Fodinicola acaciae: one gene and its partner. The protein of the gene in region 1 binds, or shares a complex with, the protein of each later gene. Links are inferred from orthologs where the notes say so. Each region holds a gene or a part of one and is shown on either strand. Other genes may lie near its edges.

Region 1 (2,759 bases):
CTCGCCGTCGTTCATCATCAGCAGCAGGCCCTCGCTGTCGACGTCCAGGCGGCCGACGTGGAACAGCCGCTCGGAGCGCTCGGCGACGTAGTCGTACACGGTAGGCCGTGCCCTACCAAATTTGCTCTGCTCGTCGGACATGGTGGAGAGCACGCCGCGCGGCTTGTTGAGCGCGAGGTGGACGACCTTGTCGTCGAGCATCACCCGCTTGCCGTCGACGTGGATGACGGCCGTACGCGGGTCGACGCGCGTACCGAGCCGGCTGACGACCTTGCCGTCGACCTTCACCCGGCCGTCGGCGATCAGCTCCTCGCAGGCGCGGCGTGAGCCGACACCGGCGCCGGCGAGCACCTTCTGCAGGCGTTCACCCTCATCAGGCAGTTGCGGAGTCGGCACCCAACACCTCGTCGAGATCGGCCATGTCCGGCAGCAGCGGCGCCAGCGGCGGCAGCTCGGCCAGACTGTTCAGGCCCAGTTTTTCCAGGAAGAGCGGGGTGGTGACGTACAGGTGAGCACCGGTCTCCGGCTCCTCACCGTTCTCCTCGACCAACCCGCGCGCCACCAGCGTACGCATGACGCTGTCGACGCCGACACCGCGGATGGCCGAGATCTTGGACCGGGTCACCGGCTGCTTGTACGCGACCACCGCCAGCGTCTCCAGCGACGCCTGCGTGAGCCTGGCCTGCTGGCCGTCGGAGACGAAGCGCTCCACGTACGGCGCGAACTCCTCGCGCGTGTAGAGCCGCCAGCCGCCGGCGGCGCGGCGCAGGTCGAAGCCGCGGCCCTCGTCGGTGTATTCGGCCGCCAGCTCGGCCAGCGCGGTGGCGACCTCCTCGGTCGGATGTTCGACGATCTGCGCCAGGGTCAGCTCGGTGACCGGCTCGTCGACGACCAGCAGCACGGCCTCCAGCGCCGGCTTGAGCGGCAGGCCCGGCGCCGAGACCATGACCTCCTCGGCTGACTCCTCGCCTTCCTCCGTCGCGTTTTCGACCTCGGCGCTCTCCGCCGTGTCCGGCGCGGCGTCGCCCTCGGAAGGGTGGTGGTCGGCAGGCTGACTCACGTGTGCTGTTCCTCCGGTTCGGACGTGCTGTCCTGCGGTTTCTCCTCGGCGGGCGTGCCGGCGTACTCGTCAACCTGTACGTCCACGTCGCCGTCGCCGGCGGTCCACCGTACGTTGAGCTCGCCGAGCGCCTGCACCTGCTCGAACGCCACCGCGCCTTCGCGATAGAGCTCCAACAGCGCGAGGAACCGCGCGATGACCTCCAGCGTGGTCTCGCAGTCGGCACACAGCGCGCGGAAGGTGGAGTTGCCGTGCCGGCGCAGCCGGTCGGACACGATGGCGGCGTGCTCTCGTACGCTCACGCGCACGGCGTGGATGTGCTCGGTCGACACCGTCGGCCGTGGCTTGGGGCTCAGCGCCTTCGCGGCCAGCAGCGCCAGCTGGTCGGCGCCGATCGCCAGCAGCACCTCCGGCATCATCTCGGCGAACCGCGGCTCCAGCCGTACGGCCCGGCCCCACCGCTTCTGCGCCGCCGCCTCGAGCTGAGCGAAGTGCGCGGCGACCTCCTTGTAGGCCTTGTATTGCAGCAGCCGCGCGAAAAGCAGGTCGCGCGCCTCCAGCAGCGCGAGATCCTCCTCGTCCTCAACGTCGGCGGCCGGCAGCAGCCGCGCGGCCTTCAGGTCGAGCAGCGTCGCCGCGATCACCAGGAACTCGGTGGCCTCCTCCAGCTGCCAGGCCTCGCCGAGCGCGCGGATGTGCGCGATGAACTCGTCGGTCACCTTCGACAGCGCCACCTCGGTGACGTCGAGCTGGTGCTTGCCGATCAGCTGCAGCAGCAGGTCGAAGGGGCCGGTGAAGTTCTCCAGATGCACCTGGAAACCCGGCGCCTCGGCAGAGCTCACCGGTTCTTCGGCGAGCTCGGCGGGAGGCGTGCTGCTGGACATCCCTACGACGGTAGCGCAGCGCGTACGAACCGCGGGTGAGCAGACCGCCACTTTCGTCACTTCCGCCGACACGCGGACCTTACTTGGCGGTACGGTCGTACTGCCGCCGCAACCTGTCCTGGGAGGATCCGCTGCGCGCCACCGATCTCGTGTTCCCGGCGCTTCGCTACAGCCTGGGTGTCTCGATGCACGCCGCGTTCCGGCCGCGCGTCGAGGGCCGGGAGAACATCCCCACCTCCGGGGCCGCCATCATCGCCAGCAACCACCTGGCCTTCCTCGACTCGTTCTTCCTGCCGCTGGTCGCGCCGCGGCCGATCCACTTCCTGGCCAAGATGGAATACTTCACCGGCACCGGCCTCAAAGGCCGCGCGATGGCCGGATTTTTCACCGGTGTCGGCGCGATCGGCGTCGATCGCGCCGGCGGACGCGCCGCGGTGGCAGCGCTCAACGCCGGCCTGGACGTACTGAAATCCGGCGAACTTTTCGGCATCTATCCGGAAGGCACCCGGTCGCCGGACGGCCGGCTCTACAAAGGACGGACCGGCGTCGCGCACCTGGCGCTGCAGACCGGCGCGCCGGTCATCCCGGCGTGCGTCATCGACACCAACAAGGTGCAGCCCGACCGCGACAAGCCGCTGCGGATCAGGCCGGTACGGGTGACGATCCGGTTCGGCGAGCCGCTGGACTTCAAGAAATACGCCGACATGCCCAACAACCGACACGTCGTACGCGCGGTCACCGACGAGGTGGTCGACGCCATCCGGCAGCTGTCCGGCCAGGAGTACGTCGACCGCTACGCCAGCCAGCCGGCCCCG
Region 2 (6,278 bases), on another replicon or contig:
CCAGCACGGAAGCGACCATTTGGGTGGAAACCGACGAGCCGTGCGAGGTGGACATTCTCTCGCATCGTGCGCGTACGGTGACGGTCGGCGGCCATCATTTCGCGCTGGTGTCGGTGGCGGATCTCACGCCCGGTTCGCGGACCGCGTACGAGGTGCGGCTGGACGGCGACCTCGCCTGGCCACTGGCCGAGTCGCCCTATCCGGCCAGCGTGATCCGCACGCCACTGCCGGAGCAGAAGCTGCGGTTCGCCTTCGGCTCCTGCCGGCACGCGACGCCGATGGCCTTCGGCGAGCAGAGCCCGCACGATCCGGACGCGCTGGACACGTACGCGCGGGATCTCGCCGCCGGCACGAAGACCTGGCCGGACGTGCTGATGCTGCTCGGCGACCAGGTCTACGCCGACGAGACCTCGCCGGACACCAAGGCCTTCATCGCGACGCGGCGCGACATCGAGCGGCCGCCTTATGGCGAGGTGGCCGATTTCGAGGAATACACGCGGCTTTACCTGGAGTCGTGGGGTGACCCGGACGTACGTTGGCTGCTGTCGACGGTGCCGAGCATGATGATCTTCGACGACCACGACGTACGCGACGACTGGAACACTTCCGAGTCCTGGCGCCGAAAGATGGCCGCGACCGACTGGTGGCACGGCCGGATCACCGGCGGGCTCGCGTCGTATTTTCTCTATCAACACCTGGGAAACCTGTCGCCGGCGCAGCTGGCCGCCGAGCCGACCTGGGCCGAGGCGCAGAAAATCAGCGCCGACGGCGCAGATGCCTGGGACCTGCTGGAAGGTTTCGCCGAGCGCGCCGACGCCGAGGCCGACGGCGGACCCGGCTATCAGTGGAGTTATCGCCGTGATTTCGGCCGTACGCGCGTGTTGGTGATCGACACGAGGTGTGGACGCGTACTGACCGACGGACACCGCTCGATGGTGAGTCCGCCAGAATGGGCCTGGATCAAGGAACAACTGGCCGGCGACTACGACCACCTGCTGATCGGCTCGTCGCTGCCCTGGTTGATGCCGCAGGCGATTCACGACATCGAGGCCACCAACGAGGCGATGGTCGCCGGCGTCTGGGGACCATCGTGGGCCGCCCGCGGTGAAAAGCTGCGACAGTTGGCCGACATGGAACACTGGGCCGCGATGCGCGAGTCTTTCGAGGCTTTCCTCGACCTCGTACGCGCCGTCGGCCGCGGCGACTACGGCCCACCGCCGGCGACAATTTGTGTGCTGTCAGGCGATGTTCATCACGCGTACGTGGCCGAGGCCGACATCGCCGGTGTTTCTTCGAAGGTCTATCAGCTGACCTGCTCGCCGGTGCACAACGACGTACCAGGATTCATGCGCGTCGGCTTCACCGCCGGCTGGTCCCGCTGGGCCGCGCGACTGACCCGGCTTTTCACTCTTGGCGCACGGATTCTGCGGCCGCGGCTGACCTGGCACAAGCTGGCCGGTCCATACTTTGGCAACATGCTTGCGGTTTTGGAGATCGACCGGCGTGCTTCCCGGATTACGCTGAACAAGTCGTACGCCGGCACCCGCGCCGCGCTGAAACCGGCGGCCGCCGTACCGTTGTCATGGCACAACAACCTGCCGCCAGCCAAGCCTCGCCGCGCCCGCCGCTAACCGGCCAGAGCCAGCACCCCGACCGCGAGCAGCCCGATGATCTTCGGGATTTCCAAGGCGATGTAGGCAAAATGCAGTCGTGACCGCGGCAGGTCCTCGCCGGCCAGCACGCGATCCGACCGGCGGTTGAGGCCTGGCCGTATGGCGATCAGCTGCACCAGCAAAACAACATCGATCGCGACGATCCCACCGACCAGCCGGGTGGCCGCGAACGCGGCGGCCAGCAGGACCAGCCCGAGGACCAGCTCGATCGCATTGAGCGCACGAAAAACCACCCGCCCGATGCCAAGCCCGATCGCCGTCGTCACGCCAGGCGCACGAAACTTCAGCGGCGCCTCGACGAACGAGATCCCCACCACCAGCCCAAACCACACGAAGCACACAGCCGCGACAACCGCCATAGCCCCTATTGTCCCTCCCCGTCTCGGCAGGTGACGGCACGGTCCACTATGCGACACCCGGCCGAGCCCGCCTCACCCGTATTGCCAGCCACACCAGTCACCGCCCGGGCCGCCACTCAATGTTCGCAAGGCCCCCATGCGTGCGTCAGACGCACGTAAGGAGGCCCTACTACCAAAACCCCAACGCACCAAACAGAAAACCCAACCACCCTCCACCGCAACAACCGCATGGCCACCATGCGTACATCCAGCGCACGCATGGTGGCCATGCGACCAAACCTACGAAACAGGCTCCGGCTCGCGGATGCGCTGGCTGATGACCTGCGTGATGCCGTCGCCGCGCATCGATACGCCGTAGAGCGCGTCAGCGATCTCCATCGTCCGCTTTTGGTGCGTGATGATCAGCAGCTGCGACGTGTCACGCAGTTGCTCGATCAGTGTCAACAGCCGACCGAGGTTCGTGTCGTCCAAAGCCGCCTCGACCTCGTCCAGCACGTAGAACGGCGAAGGCCGCGCGCGGAAGATCGCGACCAGCAGGGCCACCGCGGTCAGCGAACGCTCGCCGCCGGACAGCAGGGACAGCCGCTTGACCTTCTTGCCCGGCGGCCGCGCCTCGACCTCGATGCCGGTGAGCAGCATGTCGTCAGGATCGGTGAGGATCAGCCGCCCCTCGCCGCCGGGGAAGAGCGTACGGAAGACGACCTCGAACTCGGCCGCCACGTCGTTGTACGCCTCGGTGAAGACCTCCAGGATCCGCTCGTCCACGTCCTTGATGACGGTCTGCAGGTCCTTGCGGGTCTTCTTCAGGTCCTCCAGCTGTGTCGACAGGAACGTGTGACGCTCCTCCAGCGCGGCGAACTCCTCCAGCGCCAGCGGGTTGACCTTGCCGAGCAGCTGCAGGTCGCGCTCGGCCTTGGCGGCGCGTTTCTCCTGTACGGCGCGGTCGTACGGCTTCGGCTCCGGCGGCTCCTTGCCGTCGGCCTCGGCCTTGGCGAGCTCGGCGGCCGATGGTGGTACGAGCTGCTCGGGGCCGTATTCCTCCAGCAGCGTCTCGATCTCGATGCCGTGGTCCTCGGCGGCCTTGGTCTCGAGCGCGTCGATGCGCATGCGCTGTTCGGCGCGCGCCATCTCGTCCTTGTGTACGGCGTCGGTCAGTTTGTCCAGCTCCGAGGCCAGCTCACGCGTACGCGCGCGCAGGTTGACCAGCTCACCGTCGACGGCTGCTCGCCGGTCGTTGGCGGCGTCGCGTTCGGCGGAGGCGATCTCCAGCGACATCGCCACCTTCTCGGCGGCCTTTCGCGCGGCGACCGACACGGCCTTGGCGATCTGCGCGCCACGGATACGAGCGGCACGCGCGCGCTCGGCACGTTCGCGCGCGGCGCGCTCAGCGGCGGCGGCTCGTTCCAGCGAGTCGGCGCGACCGTGCAGCGCACGCACGCGTTCCTCGGCCGTACGCACCGCCAGCCGCGCGTCCATCTCACGCTGGCGCGCCAGCACGACCTCGGCGCTCAGCTCGTCCCGCTCGTCGGTCGACGGCTCGTCGTCGACCGGCGTGTCCTCGGCCGCGAACAGCCGCTCCTCCAGCGCGTTCAGCGCCTCCAGGTCCTGGTCGCGGGCCTCCTCGGCCTTGCGGCGAGCCGCCGTCAGCCGCTCGGCCTCACCGGTCGCCGACCGCGCCGCCGCGCCGAGCTGCGCCAGCTGCTCGGTGACCGCGTTGAGCCGCGCGTCGGACTCGTGCAGAGCCTGCAGGGTGGTCTCGACCTGCTCCTTCGCCGCCGCCGACGCGGCGGTCGCCGCCTCCAGCTCGGCGGCCAGCCGGCTGGCCTGCTCCTCGTATTCCTTGCGGTGGTGCTCGGCCTCGTCGACCGCCGCCTGCACCTCGATCAGGCTCGGCGCGGACGCCGAACCGCCGGCGGCCCAGTCGACACCGAGCTGGTCGCCTTCTGCCGTCACGGCGCGTACGGCCGGGTGATACGCGACCAGCGAGCGAGCCGCCGCCAGGTCCGGCACGAGCGCCACGCGATCCAACGCGCGTACGAGCGCACGCTGCAGATGCTCAGGAGCGCGGATCGCGTCGACCGCCCAGCGCGCACCGGCCGGCAGCGGCGGCCAGCTGTTGCGGTCGACCGGCGGACCGGAGCTGCCGATCAGGATGCCGGCCTGGCCGGCGTCCTCCTCGCGCAGCAGCTTCAGAGCCGTGATGGCGTCGTCGGCGGTGGCCGCGGCGACCGCGTCGGCGATCGGACCGAGCGCGGCGGCCAGCGCTGCCTCGGCGCCGGGCTCGACGGTCAGCAACGCGGCGACACTGCCGAGCAGTCCCGGCGCGCGCTCGCCGGCGGCCAGCAGCGCGGCGGCACCGTCCTTACGGCGCAGGCCGAGCGCCAGCGCCTCCTCGCGCGCCTTCCACTCGCTGGCCGACTTTTCCGCCGCACGCAACGCGTCTTTCAGCTCGTCGACACGTGCCTTGGCGGTCTGGTATTCCTCGCTGGCGGCCTCGTGCCGCTCGTCCAGGCCCAGCTCGCCCTCGTTGAGGCCCTCGATCTGCGCCTGCAGCGTGTCGAACTCGCTCTGCGCCTGCTGCGCGCGATCGACCGCCTGCGCGATGGTGGCCGACAGCCGCTCGATCTCGTCCGCCTTGGCGGACGTACGGCTGCGCGCCGCGTTGACCTGGCCGGTCAGCTTGGCCAGCCCCTCACGCCGATCTGCCACCGACCGTACGGCCGCGACCAGCGCTTTCTCCGCCTGCTGCAACCGGCTCTCGAACTCGCGGCGCGCCTCGATGGCGTCCTCAAGACGCTCGCTCTCGGTCTCCTGCAGTGCGGTGAGCTCGGCTTCTTCCTCGCGTACGGCGGCGGCCTCGCGTTCCAGCTGCTCCGGGTCGCGGCCGCTGCGCGTCTCCTCCGGCTCGCTGGACAGAAACCGTACGCGCTCGTCGGCCAGCTGCGCGGTGCCCCGGAACCGCTCGGCCAGCGACGACAGCTTGTACCAGGTCTCCTGCGCGCGAGCGAGCGCCGGCGCGAGGTCGGCGACCACCTTGTCCAGCTCGCCTTCGCGCTGCCGCGCCTCGCCGAGCTCGCTCTCCACGTACGTCCGCCGCTCCCGGATGGCCGCCTCGTCGGCGACCTCCTTCTCCAGCGTCGTACGCAGGCTGATGAAGTCGTCGGCGAGCAGTCGCAGCCGCGCGTCGCGCAGGTCGGCCTGCACGGTGGCGGCGCGGCGGGCCACCTCGGCCTGCTTGCCGAGTGGCTTGAGCTGGCGGCGCAGCTCGGCGGTGAGGTCGGTCAACCTGGTCAGGTTGGCGCTCATCGCCTCCAGCTTGCGGACCGCTTTTTCCTTGCGCTTGCGGTGTTTGAGCACGCCGGCGGCCTCTTCGATGAAGCCGCGGCGGTCCTCCGGCTTGGCCTGCAGGACCGAGTCGAGCTTTCCCTGGCCGATGATGACGTGCATCTCGCGGCCGATGCCGGAGTCGGACAGCAGCTCCTGCACGTCCAGCAGCCGGCACTTGTTGCCGTTGATCTCGTACTCGCTCTCGCCGGAGCGAAACATCCGGCGGGTGATCGAGACCTCGACGTACTCGATCGGCAGCGCGCCGTCGGCGTTGTCGATCGTCAACGTGACCTCGGCGCGGCCGAGCGGCGCCCGGCCGGCCGTGCCGGCGAAGATGACGTCCTCCATCTTGCCGCCGCGCAACGACTTGGCGCCCTGCTCCCCCATCACCCAGGCGAGCGCGTCCACCACGTTGGACTTCCCCGAGCCGTTCGGCCCGACGACACAGTTGATGCCGGGCTCGAACTTCAGGTGCGTCGCCGACGCGAAGGACTTGAACCCCTTCAGGGTAAGGCTCTTGAGGTGCACACCATCTCCGGATGTCGCAGTCGACTCAGCCGTTTAACCCGGACACTTTTCGCGATGACCGGGTGGACGGGGGATGAGAAGGCCGACGCCGTGTGAGTGGAGGTGCACCGGCGGGGGAAAGGGCCTGTCGCACAGGCCGCCTTGGAGGCGAAAGTTAGGTCAGGGCTGGTTCTTCCAGTCGGATCGCGTCCTCGGATACGGCTACCGCCGCGTGCAGCCGGTCGTTGTCGGCGCGCAGCCGAGCGACCTCGAACTCCAACGCACGTACCCGAGCGCGCAGCCGATGTACCTCATCGGTGAGACGCCGGTCTGGCGCCGTACCGACGTGGCCGAGCAGGGCCTTCGCCATCATGACTCCTCGTTGCAGCGCCAGCTGGTTGCGGGCGCAGAC

What was found. The genes of interacting proteins can lie anywhere in the genome.
Region 2: the proteins of GNX95_RS01335 (region 1) and smc are in contact, whole or in part, in a crystal structure (PDB 3ZGX), measured with the Bacillus subtilis proteins. The link is inferred for Fodinicola acaciae from one-to-one orthologs.

What each region holds. Positions count from the first base shown.
Region 1 is NZ_WOTN01000001.1:276,455-279,213, reverse strand. It holds GNX95_RS01335 (segregation and condensation protein A), read right to left. Parts: upstream 1,945-2,759; coding sequence 1,057-1,944; downstream 1-1,056. Other genes in the region: GNX95_RS01330 (lysophospholipid acyltransferase family protein), read left to right, coding at 2,130-2,759; scpB (SMC-Scp complex subunit ScpB), read right to left, coding at 374-1,060; GNX95_RS01345 (pseudouridine synthase), read right to left, coding at 1-396. UniProt on the Bacillus subtilis protein: Participates in chromosomal partition during cell division. May act via the formation of a condensin-like complex containing Smc and ScpB that pull DNA away from mid-cell into both cell halves.
Region 2 is NZ_WOTN01000003.1:160,710-166,987, forward strand. Bases 2,112-6,278 are described here. They hold smc (chromosome segregation protein SMC), read right to left. Parts: upstream 5,888-6,278; coding sequence 2,312-5,887; downstream 2,112-2,311. Other genes in these bases: GNX95_RS27130 (hypothetical protein), read right to left, coding at 6,042-6,239. Also shown: GNX95_RS27115 (alkaline phosphatase D family protein), read left to right, coding at 1-1,631; GNX95_RS27120 (hypothetical protein), read right to left, coding at 1,628-2,032. UniProt on the Bacillus subtilis protein: Required for chromosome condensation and partitioning.